DNA from 3 places in the Arthrobacter sp. TmtSoilC51 genome. Region 3 is predicted to be linked to each of the others. Evidence: riboswitches for the same ligand, from Rfam matches in the RefSeq annotation. Region 3 holds a riboswitch; each other region holds the start of a gene.
What was found. A riboswitch is a leader RNA that binds a small molecule or an ion and turns the genes downstream of it on or off. The one in region 3 is predicted to bind S-adenosylmethionine.
Positions count from the first base shown of each region.

Region 1: it holds a riboswitch for S-adenosylmethionine, as region 3 does, so the genes downstream of both, ACZ5G6_RS20845 (DUF1737 domain-containing protein) here and ACZ5G6_RS15865 (aminotransferase class V-fold PLP-dependent enzyme) in region 3, are expected to answer to the same signal.
Region 2: it holds a riboswitch for S-adenosylmethionine, as region 3 does, so the genes downstream of both, ACZ5G6_RS05380 (hypothetical protein) here and ACZ5G6_RS15865 (aminotransferase class V-fold PLP-dependent enzyme) in region 3, are expected to answer to the same signal.

Region 1 covers NZ_AP035877.1:4,564,237-4,567,498, forward strand. The annotation lists gene ACZ5G6_RS20835 (aromatic amino acid ammonia-lyase) at 1-322, opposite strand, end outside; gene ACZ5G6_RS20840 (NtaA/DmoA family FMN-dependent monooxygenase) at 325-1,653, opposite strand; SAM riboswitch class IV at 1,820-1,931, shown strand; gene ACZ5G6_RS20845 (DUF1737 domain-containing protein) at 1,946-2,212, shown strand; gene ACZ5G6_RS20850 (rhodanese-like domain-containing protein) at 2,209-2,619, shown strand; gene ACZ5G6_RS20855 (O-succinylhomoserine sulfhydrylase) at 2,620-3,262, shown strand, end outside.
Region 2 covers NZ_AP035877.1:1,136,745-1,140,006, reverse strand. The annotation lists gene ACZ5G6_RS05385 (sodium:solute symporter family protein) at 1-1,422, shown strand, start outside; SAM riboswitch class IV at 1,720-1,839, shown strand; gene ACZ5G6_RS05380 (hypothetical protein) at 1,856-2,176, shown strand; gene ACZ5G6_RS05375 (hypothetical protein) at 2,173-2,367, opposite strand; gene ACZ5G6_RS05370 (VIT1/CCC1 transporter family protein) at 2,645-3,262, shown strand, end outside.
Region 3 covers NZ_AP035877.1:3,472,436-3,475,697, forward strand. The annotation lists gene rsgA (ribosome small subunit-dependent GTPase A) at 1-215, shown strand, start outside; gene hisN (histidinol-phosphatase) at 271-1,083, shown strand; SAM riboswitch class IV at 1,266-1,379, shown strand; gene ACZ5G6_RS15865 (aminotransferase class V-fold PLP-dependent enzyme) at 1,411-2,817, shown strand; gene ACZ5G6_RS15870 (class I SAM-dependent methyltransferase) at 2,907-3,262, shown strand, end outside.

The sequences.
Region 1 (3,262 bases), 1.1 Mb from region 3:
CGAGGATCACGGCCCGGGACGAGGGCCGGTCCAGGTAAGCGCCAACGCCACTGTTGTGATACCTGACTACTTGGATTTGGTACGCCAGGACCGACTTCTCCTCCACAGCTGTATCGCGTCCGGATCCGAGGAGGGTATTGAGGCCGTAGATTCTCTCCCCGGACGTCGAAGCCCGCTCCAGCACTTCCCGTGAGCGACCCAGCAAAGACAACGCATCTTGGTTGAGTTTCACGTGAAACGCCGGATCCAGCGCGGCCAGGGCAACGCTTCGGGCGTCCACAGGCGACGTCCCAATCAGCAGGGCCCTGGGCTCGGAGGACATCGTCAGAAGTCCAGGAGGTTTTGGCGGAAGCCGCCGTTGCCGTAACTCTTCCTCAACAGGCCGCGGCGGCGCAGTTCGGGAGTGAGCTTGTCCAACACGCCATGGACGGTCACGGGGTCCACAAAGCCGGAGAAGAGGAAGCCGTCGCCACCCACGGCCTCGCCGGTCTCCTCAAGGTAATCCGCGATTTCACCAACCGTGCCGATGATCGAATCGCCGGCACCACCGCTGCGTGCTTGCAGGATCTGGCGCAGGGTAGACCCCGGGGGCGCTGCCTTCGCGAAGTGTTCCAACGTGCCTTGGTTGCTGTTGGTACTCAGTTCAGGCAACGGCGCATCGAGGTCGAATTGCTTGAAATCGATCACCGAGAGGTAGGAGATCGAGTTGAGCTGGCTGTCGATGTCACGCTGGGTGAGCTCCCGGCGCTGCGCCCGCAACTCCTCGGCCTCGGCTGATGAGCCGACTATGGTGGGCTTCAGCACGAAAAGTACCTTGACGTCATCGGGGTTCCTGCCAGCTTTGGCGGCCTCGGCACGGATGGAATCCCGGTAGGCCTTCATGCCGTCAACGCCCCGCGCCAAGGCGATCGCCACATCCGCGTGCCCACCCGCGAAGGCTTTGCCGCGTGGCGAAGCACCGGCCTGCACCAGCACGGGCTCCTCCGGCAAGGGCGCGGTATTCAACGGGCCCCGGACCTTGAAGAAGTCACCTTGATGGTTGATGGGGTGCACTTTGGTGTGGTCCGCGAACACGCCGGCCTCAACGTCCTCAAGCACAGCGCCAGGTTCCCAGCTCCGCCAGAGCCGCCGGACGACGTCGACGAATTCCTCCGCCTTCTCATATCGCAGGTCGTGCTCGATCTGCTGGTCCAGCCCATAATTCTGCGCCGCAAGGTCGCTGCCGGAGGTAACAACGTTCCAGCCCAGCTGCCCCTCGGAGAAATGCTGGAGCGTAGCCAGGAGGCGGGCCGCCGTGAAGGGAGGATAGAACGATGCACTGACCGTGGGCACGATCCCCAGGTGCTTGGTTGCCGAAAGAAGGTACGGGACCAGCGCCAAGGGATCATGCTTGGGCGCAAAGGAGGCATGCGCCAGTGAAACCTCGGCAGTGCCGCCATAGGTGTCCGGAACAGTGAGGGAATCCTCGATGATGAACAGGTCAAGCCCGGATTGTTCGAAGGCCCGGACGGCCTCTTGATACAGGGCCGGCTTCTTCCAGTCGTAGCCCAGGCTATATCCGGGAGTGCCCCAGCCCTGGACGCCGAAACCGTGCCCCACGAACCATCCAAAATGCAGCATGGGCTTGAGTGTAGAACTGTCTTGTCCGTTCACCGCGACCTGATTTCATGCGAAGTTACAGGGGGTCGTCCTGCGTCAATTATGCTCCCGGGACGTCACATTTGGGCTGGTACCCCAGCACCAGCCGGTTACGCAACATGACGGCTGCGCAACCGCTTGCAAGTGCGGGCTGCAGCCGCGGGATGTTACGTTTTTCTTGAGTAATGAGCACCAGCGCCAAGCCCTGACTTGCTGGTCGGCAACCCTCTCTCCGGCGGGGTGCCTCAGGTGACTACTCGGCGTATCGACACTTCGAACTGCAAGCGTGACTGAGGAGCACCAGCCAATGCCTGAACCCACTGAAGAAAAACTCTCCTACCGCCTGATCACAGGTCCGGATACCCGTGAATTCTGCGAGCGGATCACCGCGGCCCTCGCCGAAGGCTACGTGCTCCACGGCAGCCCGGCCGCCGCCTTCAATGGCACGGATATCATCGTGGCGCAGGCCGTCGTCCTGCCCACTGCCATCGCCAGCGCAGACGCCGCTGTTGCGAATGCCGTTGACCAGTTGGAGAACTACGAAGACGACGAAGCATTCGAGGGACACGCATGAGTTACGCAGGTGACCTGACCCCGCAGGACGCGTGGGCAAAGCTGGAAGAAGGCGCCATCCTGGTGGACGTCCGCACCGAGGGCGAGTGGGCCCACATCGGGATCCCGGACACCAAGGCCACGGAGAACGATCCCCTGTTCATCCAGTGGAACCTCGCCGGCGGCATCCCCAACTCCCGCTTCCTTGAGGAACTGCAGCAGCAGGCGCCCGAGGGCGAGGGCGTGGAACTCGTTTTCATCTGCCGCTCAGGCCAGCGATCCATCTCCGCGGCCATCGCCGCGACGCAGGCTGGCTTTACCGCCTACAACGTGCTCGAAGGCTTCGAAGGCGACCCGGACCGCTACGGGGAACGCACCATCAACGGCTGGAAGAACCGTGGCCTGCCGACCAACCTGGGGACCGACTAAGTGACTTTCAATCCTGATGCCGCCAGTTGGAGCCCTGACACACAGGCAGTACGCGGCGGCCTTGACCGTACCAACTTCCAGGAAACGTCGGAACCCGTTTTCCTGAACTCCGGCTTCGTCTACGAATCCGCTGCCGCCGCCGAACGCGCCTTCACCGGCGAGGACGAACGCTTCGTCTACTCGCGCTACGGCAACCCGTCCGTGGCCACCTTCCAGGAGCGGCTGCGCCTGCTCGAAGGCACCGAGGCATGCTTTGCGACGGCGTCCGGCATGTCCGCGGTCTTCACCGCTTTGGGTGCCCTGTTGGCTGCCGGTGACCGCGTGGTTGCCGCCCGCTCCCTGTTCGGCTCGTGCTTCGTCATCCTCAACGAGATCCTGCCGCGCTGGGGCGTTGAAACAGTGTTCGTCGACGGTCCGGACCTCGAGCAGTGGCGTGCCGCCCTCTCCGAACCGACCACCGCCGTCTTCTTCGAATCGCCCTCGAACCCCATGCAGGAAATCGTGGACATTGCCGCCGTCAGCGAGCTGGCGCATGCCGCAGGGGCGACTGTCGTCGTCGACAATGTCTTTGCCACTCCCCTGCTGCAGCGCTGCGGTGACTTGGGCGCAGACGTCATCGTGTATTCCGGCACCAAGCACATCG
Region 2 (3,262 bases), 2.3 Mb from region 3:
CGCCTGGGTCCCTTCCTTTACACAGGCACCATGGCCGCAGTTGTCCTTGGTGGCGCATCCACCGTCGGCGGCGTCGGCCTGGGCTACAAGTTCGGCATTTCAGGCATGTGGCTCGTAGTCGCGATCGGCGCCGGCGTCCTCCTCCTGAGCCTGCTTTTCGCCGGCACCATCCAGCGCCTGAAGATCTACACGGTCTCGCAAATGTTGAGCCTTCGCTACGGCAGCAAGGCCACACAGACATCCGGAATTGTGATGCTGGCTTACACCCTCATGCTGTGCGCCACGTCCACCGGTGCATACGCAACCATCTTCGTCGTCCTCTTCGACTGGGAACGCTGGATGGCGATCGCCGTCGGCGGTGCAATCGTGCTTGTCTACTCGACCATCGGTGGCATGTGGTCCATCACCCTGGCCGACCAGGTCCAGTTCATCATCAAGACCGTGGGCATCTTCTTCCTGATGCTTCCGTTCGTCATGAACGCAGCCGGAGGAATCGACGGCATCCGTGAGCGCGTCGATGCGAGCTTCTTCCAGATCGACGGAATCGGCGTCCAGACCATCATCACGTACTTCGTTGTGTACACACTGGGACTTCTGATCGGCCAGGACATCTGGCAGCGCGTCTTCACCGCCAAGACTGCCAAGGTCGCACGCTGGGGCGGAGCAACGGCCGGCGTTTACTGCATCCTGTACGGCGTGGCCGGCGCCCTGATCGGCCTTGCCGCCCGGGTAGCACTGCCCAACATCGATGTCGCCAACCTTGGCAAGGACGTGGTCTACGCCGAGGTGGCAACCCACATCCTGCCCATCGGCATCGGCGGCCTTGTCATGGCGGCCGCTGTTGCAGCCATGATGTCCACCGCTTCCGGTGCCCTTATTGCCGCCGCCACGGTGGCACGCGCAGATGTTGTTCCCTTCGTGGCCAGCTGGTTCGGCAAGACCATCAACACGGACGACACGGAAAACCCCGAGCACGACGTCAAGGCCAACCGTTACTGGGTCCTTGGCCTGGGCATCGTTGCCGTCCTGATCTCCATGGCTGCGCAGGACGTAGTTGTTGCCCTCACCATTGCCTACGACATCCTCGTGGGCGGCCTCCTTGTCGCGATTCTCGGAGGCCTCGTGTGGAAGCGCGGAACCGGTATCGCTGCTGCATGGTCCATGGCAGTGGGCTCGGTCCTGACCCTGACCTTGCTGATTCTGTTCGCCATTGGAGCCATTCCGAGCGCGGATGGCGTCTACGCCAACGAACCTATCTACTACGGCCTGGCGGCCTCGTTCGTGGCATACGTCGTGATTTCACTCCGCACGCCTCCCACTGCACCAGAAGTCCGGGCTGCTTGGGACAAGCGGGTGGCCGGTGCCGTCTCGGAGGAATTGCCCCTGGAAGCCCACCCGGTCAGCAGCCACACCGCCAGCTAGCGGCCCAGGGCCACAAGGCACCAGGCTTCAGGCACCAGACATCAGGCATCAGGCATCAGGCACGAACTGAACTGAGCAATGTTCGACGGCGGCGCCGCCCCTTTTCGGGGCAGCGCCGCCGTTGCTCTGTCCGGGGACCGTTGTGCTGTCGGGGGACCCGTTGCGAGGCCCACTATGCGCGCTATCCAGGCCACAAAAGGCGCAGAGCAGGCCGCACAACAAGCAGGCCCCGTAACAAGGGGGGTAACCAAGGACGCTACTTCTCCAGTCGGCACTCCTCCAGTACAGTGGTGCATGCTTCAAGAGAGGTGGCGCCAAGCTCCGACTGGCCACACACCAACCCCATGTTCAAGGGTGGTTCGGATGAGGAAGCGGCCCGCCCCGGACCAGAGACAACCGAGCGGGCAAGAGCACTCCCCCAAAGGAGCAGTCCTTGCCGTACCAAGGCGTTACCACCCCAAGCCAAGGCGTTACCGCCCCCATCCAGGGCATCCCCACCGAAACCAAAGCGCGGACCGTGCGGGTGATTCCCGGCGTCGATCTTGTCCTGGGGACGGTGACGCTGGTACTGAACGGCGGGCTGCACCGGTTCCGACACCCCGAGCCGCGCTTGATTGCGCAGGCGCTGGCCCAGGCCGTGCGCCCTTCGCGTTGGTGCGAATCGTCCAGGACGCTGACCGTGACTGTTGCAGCGCTCGGGTGTTCAGCAGGGCTCGAGCGTCATTTCACGTTTGGTGAAGAAGGCCCTGCCTAGGGTTCTTCGTCTTCTTCCCCGCGGAACTCTTCGGTTTCGTCAAGGGGGACAACGCGCTCGTCGTCTTCCGGGACGTCGATTTCCTCCACCCAGGGTTCGTCGACTTCCTGGTCGTCGCTGTAGTCATAAGCGGGGTCCGACTCGATGGTCTCCCGTACCGGGTGGTTGGCGTGCGGTTCGGTGGTATCCATGCTGCAACCTCCGTCTGGTGGGCTGGCAGGCAGCCCGCTGACCGAGTGCGGGGAGGGCCCCCGCCCCTGTCTATCCATCTGAGCACTGTGCCCGCAGGCGGTCAAGGCAAGGGCCGGCACGGGACCAAGGAGGGCTCGAAGCAGAGTGTTTCCACCCCGGAAATTAAGGCACGCCGAACATTCCAACTAAGGAATACCGGCCAAAAATCCGCGCCAATAAGCGGTACAGTGGGCGTGCAATGGGGCCGCTACTACCCCACCCAGCACAGGAGAGAAAGTGCAAAAGCACCAGGAATCCCACGGTCCGTCGAGCCCCGCTCCGGACCCCGCCCCCGGATCCGGAACACCACCCCAATCAGGCCGGCCCACGTCCTCGGACATCAGGCGGTGGCGTCAATACCTGGCTGACGAGCGTGCCGAAGCCGCTGTCTACCGGGAGCTCGCCCAGCGTCGCGACGGCGAAGAACGCCAGATCCTGCTCGCCTTGGCCGAGGCAGAGGGAAGACACGAGGCACACTGGCTCAAGCTCCTCGGAGAACACGCCGGAATGCCGAAGGGAGCTTCCACCCGCAGCCAGATACTGGGCTTCCTGGCCCGGCACTTCGGCTCCGTATTCGTGCTCGCGTTGGCGCAGCGCGCCGAAGGCCGCTCTCCTTACGGGGCCGAACCCGCTGCGACTCCGGCCATGGTTGCCGACGAGCAAATCCACGAAGAAGTTGTCCGGGGCCTTGCCACCCGTGGCCGCAACAGGCTCTCCGGTACCTTCCGTGCCGCTGTTTTTGGTGCCAACGATGGCCTGGTGAGCAACCTTTCACTGGTCATGGGTATGGCCGCAACGGGCGTTCCAAGCCCGGTTGTACTCATGAGCGGCGTGGCGGGATTGCTGGCCGGCGCC
Region 3 (3,262 bases):
TGCATTCCTTCCCCGATTTGGAACCGGGCACCGAAGCTTGCGACCGCGGCTGCAAACACGATGCCAGTGCCATCAATTGTGGACTTGACGCGTGGGTGAACGAGGGAAACGCCGGTCCTTCCGGAGTGGCACGGTTGTCTTCGCTCCGGCGGCTGCTGGGCGCAGACCCGCGTTTGGAAGCGAAGGAAACCAAGGAACTGGGTACCGTCAACTAAACATTGGTGGAACACGGATCCAACTGCAGGGAAAGTTTCACGATAGTTTGGTGGCATGACCCAACCCGTATCCAGCTACAACGATGATCTGCGACTGGCCCACGTGCTGGCGGATTCCGTGGACGCCCAAACCATGGACCGCTTCAAGGCACTGGATCTGCGGGTCGAGACCAAGCCTGACCTCACTCCCGTTACTGATGCCGACAAGGCTGCGGAAGAAGCAATCCGGGGCCAGCTGTCGCGCTCGCGCCCCCGGGACGCTGTCCTCGGCGAGGAGTTCGGCAGCAGCGGCCACGGCTCCCGGCGCTGGATCATCGACCCCATCGACGGCACCAAGAACTTCGTGCGTGGCGTTCCAGTGTGGGCCACCCTGATCGCACTCGTGGACGAAGGCGAGCCGGTGGTTGGAGTTGTCAGTGCTCCCGCACTCGGCAAACGTTGGTGGGCGGCAAAGGACATGGGCGCCTATATGGGGCGCTCCCTGGCCTCGGCCACCCGGCTCAAGGTGTCCAACGTTTCGCGCCTGGCCGATGCTTCGATGTCATATTCCAGCCTTTCCGGTTGGAAGGAACGCGGCAATCTCGACGAATTCCTAGGTCTGACGGAAGACATCTGGCGCACGCGTGCCTACGGCGACTTCTGGTCCTATTGCTTGGTGGCCGAGGGGGCCGTGGATATCGCCTGCGAGCCGGAATTGAACCTTTACGACATGGCCGCGCTTGTACCCATCGTCACGGAAGCCGGCGGCCGTTTCACCTCGTTGGAAGGCGAGGATGGCCCCTTCGGGGGCAACGCCTTGGCCACCAACTCCATCCTGCATTCAGAGGTCCTCAAACGGCTAAACCCCGCCTTGGATGACCTCCTCTGATCCAGCGATACGAGCAAGACATCTGGCTGTGGATAGAATTTTCGACGGCGGATGCCTCCTTTACGGGGCATCCGCCGTTTTTTCTTCGCCCAAAGGGCTGTTTCGGCACGCTTCGTAACAATCCGCTTAACAAAGCGAAGCGACTTTGGAACAGGCCGGAGGCTTGCCCTAACCTCTTTACAGGTCACGAGTGCCAGCGCTAAACCCCGGTTTGCTGGCCGGCAACCCTCCATTCGCGGTGGGGTGCCCCGGGTGACGACCTGGCCGGTCCGGAAGGGATACGGCAAGCGCGGATCCCCTGTGGGGGTCCTTCTTGAGTGAGGTCCCATGAGCACTGCTACGTTCAACTCCACCGTCCTGCCGTCCTTTGCGGTCGGAGCAGCGCAGGAAGCCGCTGCAGGCAGGCCCCTGGCCGCTGTCACGGGCGCGGAGCTGCAAGCTCCCCTGATCCAGGGTGGCCACGTCCGCTACGCCAACCTCGATTACGGAGCGTCGGCTCCGGCCCTGACCATCGTTTCTGCGTATCTCAATGAGATCCTCCCCTACTACGCGAGTGTCCACCGCGGTGCGGGCTACGCTTCCCAGATCAGCACGTCCGTCTACGAGAACTCCCGCGACATCGTGCGTGAGTTCGTTGGCGGCCGCCCCGACGATTCCGTCATCTTCACCCGGAACACCACGGATTCACTCAACCTGTTGGCAGGCTGCCTTCCGCAACTCGACGGAAAGCCGACCGGCGAGGTCCTCTACCTGGACATCGAGCACCATGCCAACCTCCTGCCTTGGCAGGGCGTTCCGCACCGCAGCGTCGTAGCTGGTTCTACACTGACCGCTACCGTGGCAAAGCTCCGCGAGGAACTCAGTCAAGGCGGCGTGTCCTTGCTGGCAGTTACCGGGGCTTCGAACGTGACGGGCGAAATCCTGCCGATCGCCGAACTCGCCGCCCTGGCGCACGAATACGGTGCACGGATTGTGGTGGACGCAGCCCAGCTTGCCCCGCACCGCCGCATCAACATCACCGAATCAGACGTCGACTACATCGTATTCTCCGGGCATAAGCTCTACGCTCCGTTCGGCGCCGGCGTTGTTGTAGGGCGCCCTGACTGGCTTGACGCCGGCACTCCCCACCTTGCCGGCGGCGGCGCTGTTCGTGAAGCCCGCCTCGACTCGGTCAGTTGGGCTTCCGGTCCCGCACGTCACGAGGGCGGCTCCCCCAACGTCCTGGGCGCGGCAACATTGGCCCGCGCTACGCAGGTGCTCGCCGCGCTGGACCAAGAGGCCTGGCATGCTCATGAAGCGGCCATCCGCTCGTACCTGGTACAGGGACTTGAGGCAATCGACGGCGTTACCGTCCACCGGATCTTCAGCGACTCAGAGGACACCATCGGCGTGGTCAACTTCTCGGTGGAAGGATTCGACGCCGGATTGGTCGCGGCTTACCTCGCCGCAGAACACGGTGTAGGGCTTCGTGACGGCCGCTTCTGCGCGCACCCCCTGCTCAAGCGGCTCGGGCTCCCTTCGGGCTCGCTGCGGGCCAGCTTCGGCGTGGGCTCCCGCTTGGAGGATGCCACACGGCTGCTGGCGGGTATCGAGGAACTCAAGCGCACCGGGCTCGGCTGGGACTACGTGGTGGACGAGGGCCGCTGGGTACCGGCCAATGACCACCGCAGCTACCCGGAATGGGCACCGAATACGCCAGGCACCGCAGGTGCCGCGCCCTGCACTATTGACTAAGCGGCCTGAGCCGGGAGCGTCAGCATGGTCCTTACGGTAAATTCGTACGGTATCCCAGGCGTTTGCGGTAAAGGAGTTGTTGCGTGGCCATGCATTCCCGAGGTCTTTCCGGAGGCACGGGTAGCCCCGGTGGACCCAAGCTGCATGCCACCCGCCGCCGCCAGCTGGGCCTGAGCTTTCAGGACGGCGGGGAACACTACGATCGCGTTCGGCCCGGCTATCCCGCAGATTCAGTGGACTGGCTTCTTCCTCTGGGAGCGAAGTCCGCCGCGGATCTCGGAGCGGGAACGGGAAAATTCACTGCCCTCTTGGTGGAACGCGGACTTGAGGTGGCCGCCGTCGATCCTTCCTTGGACATGCTGGAGCAACTGCAAAAGTCCTATCCTGACGTCAAGGCGTTGGAGGGAACGGCCGAGGCAACAGGGTTGACGGACTCAGCATTCGA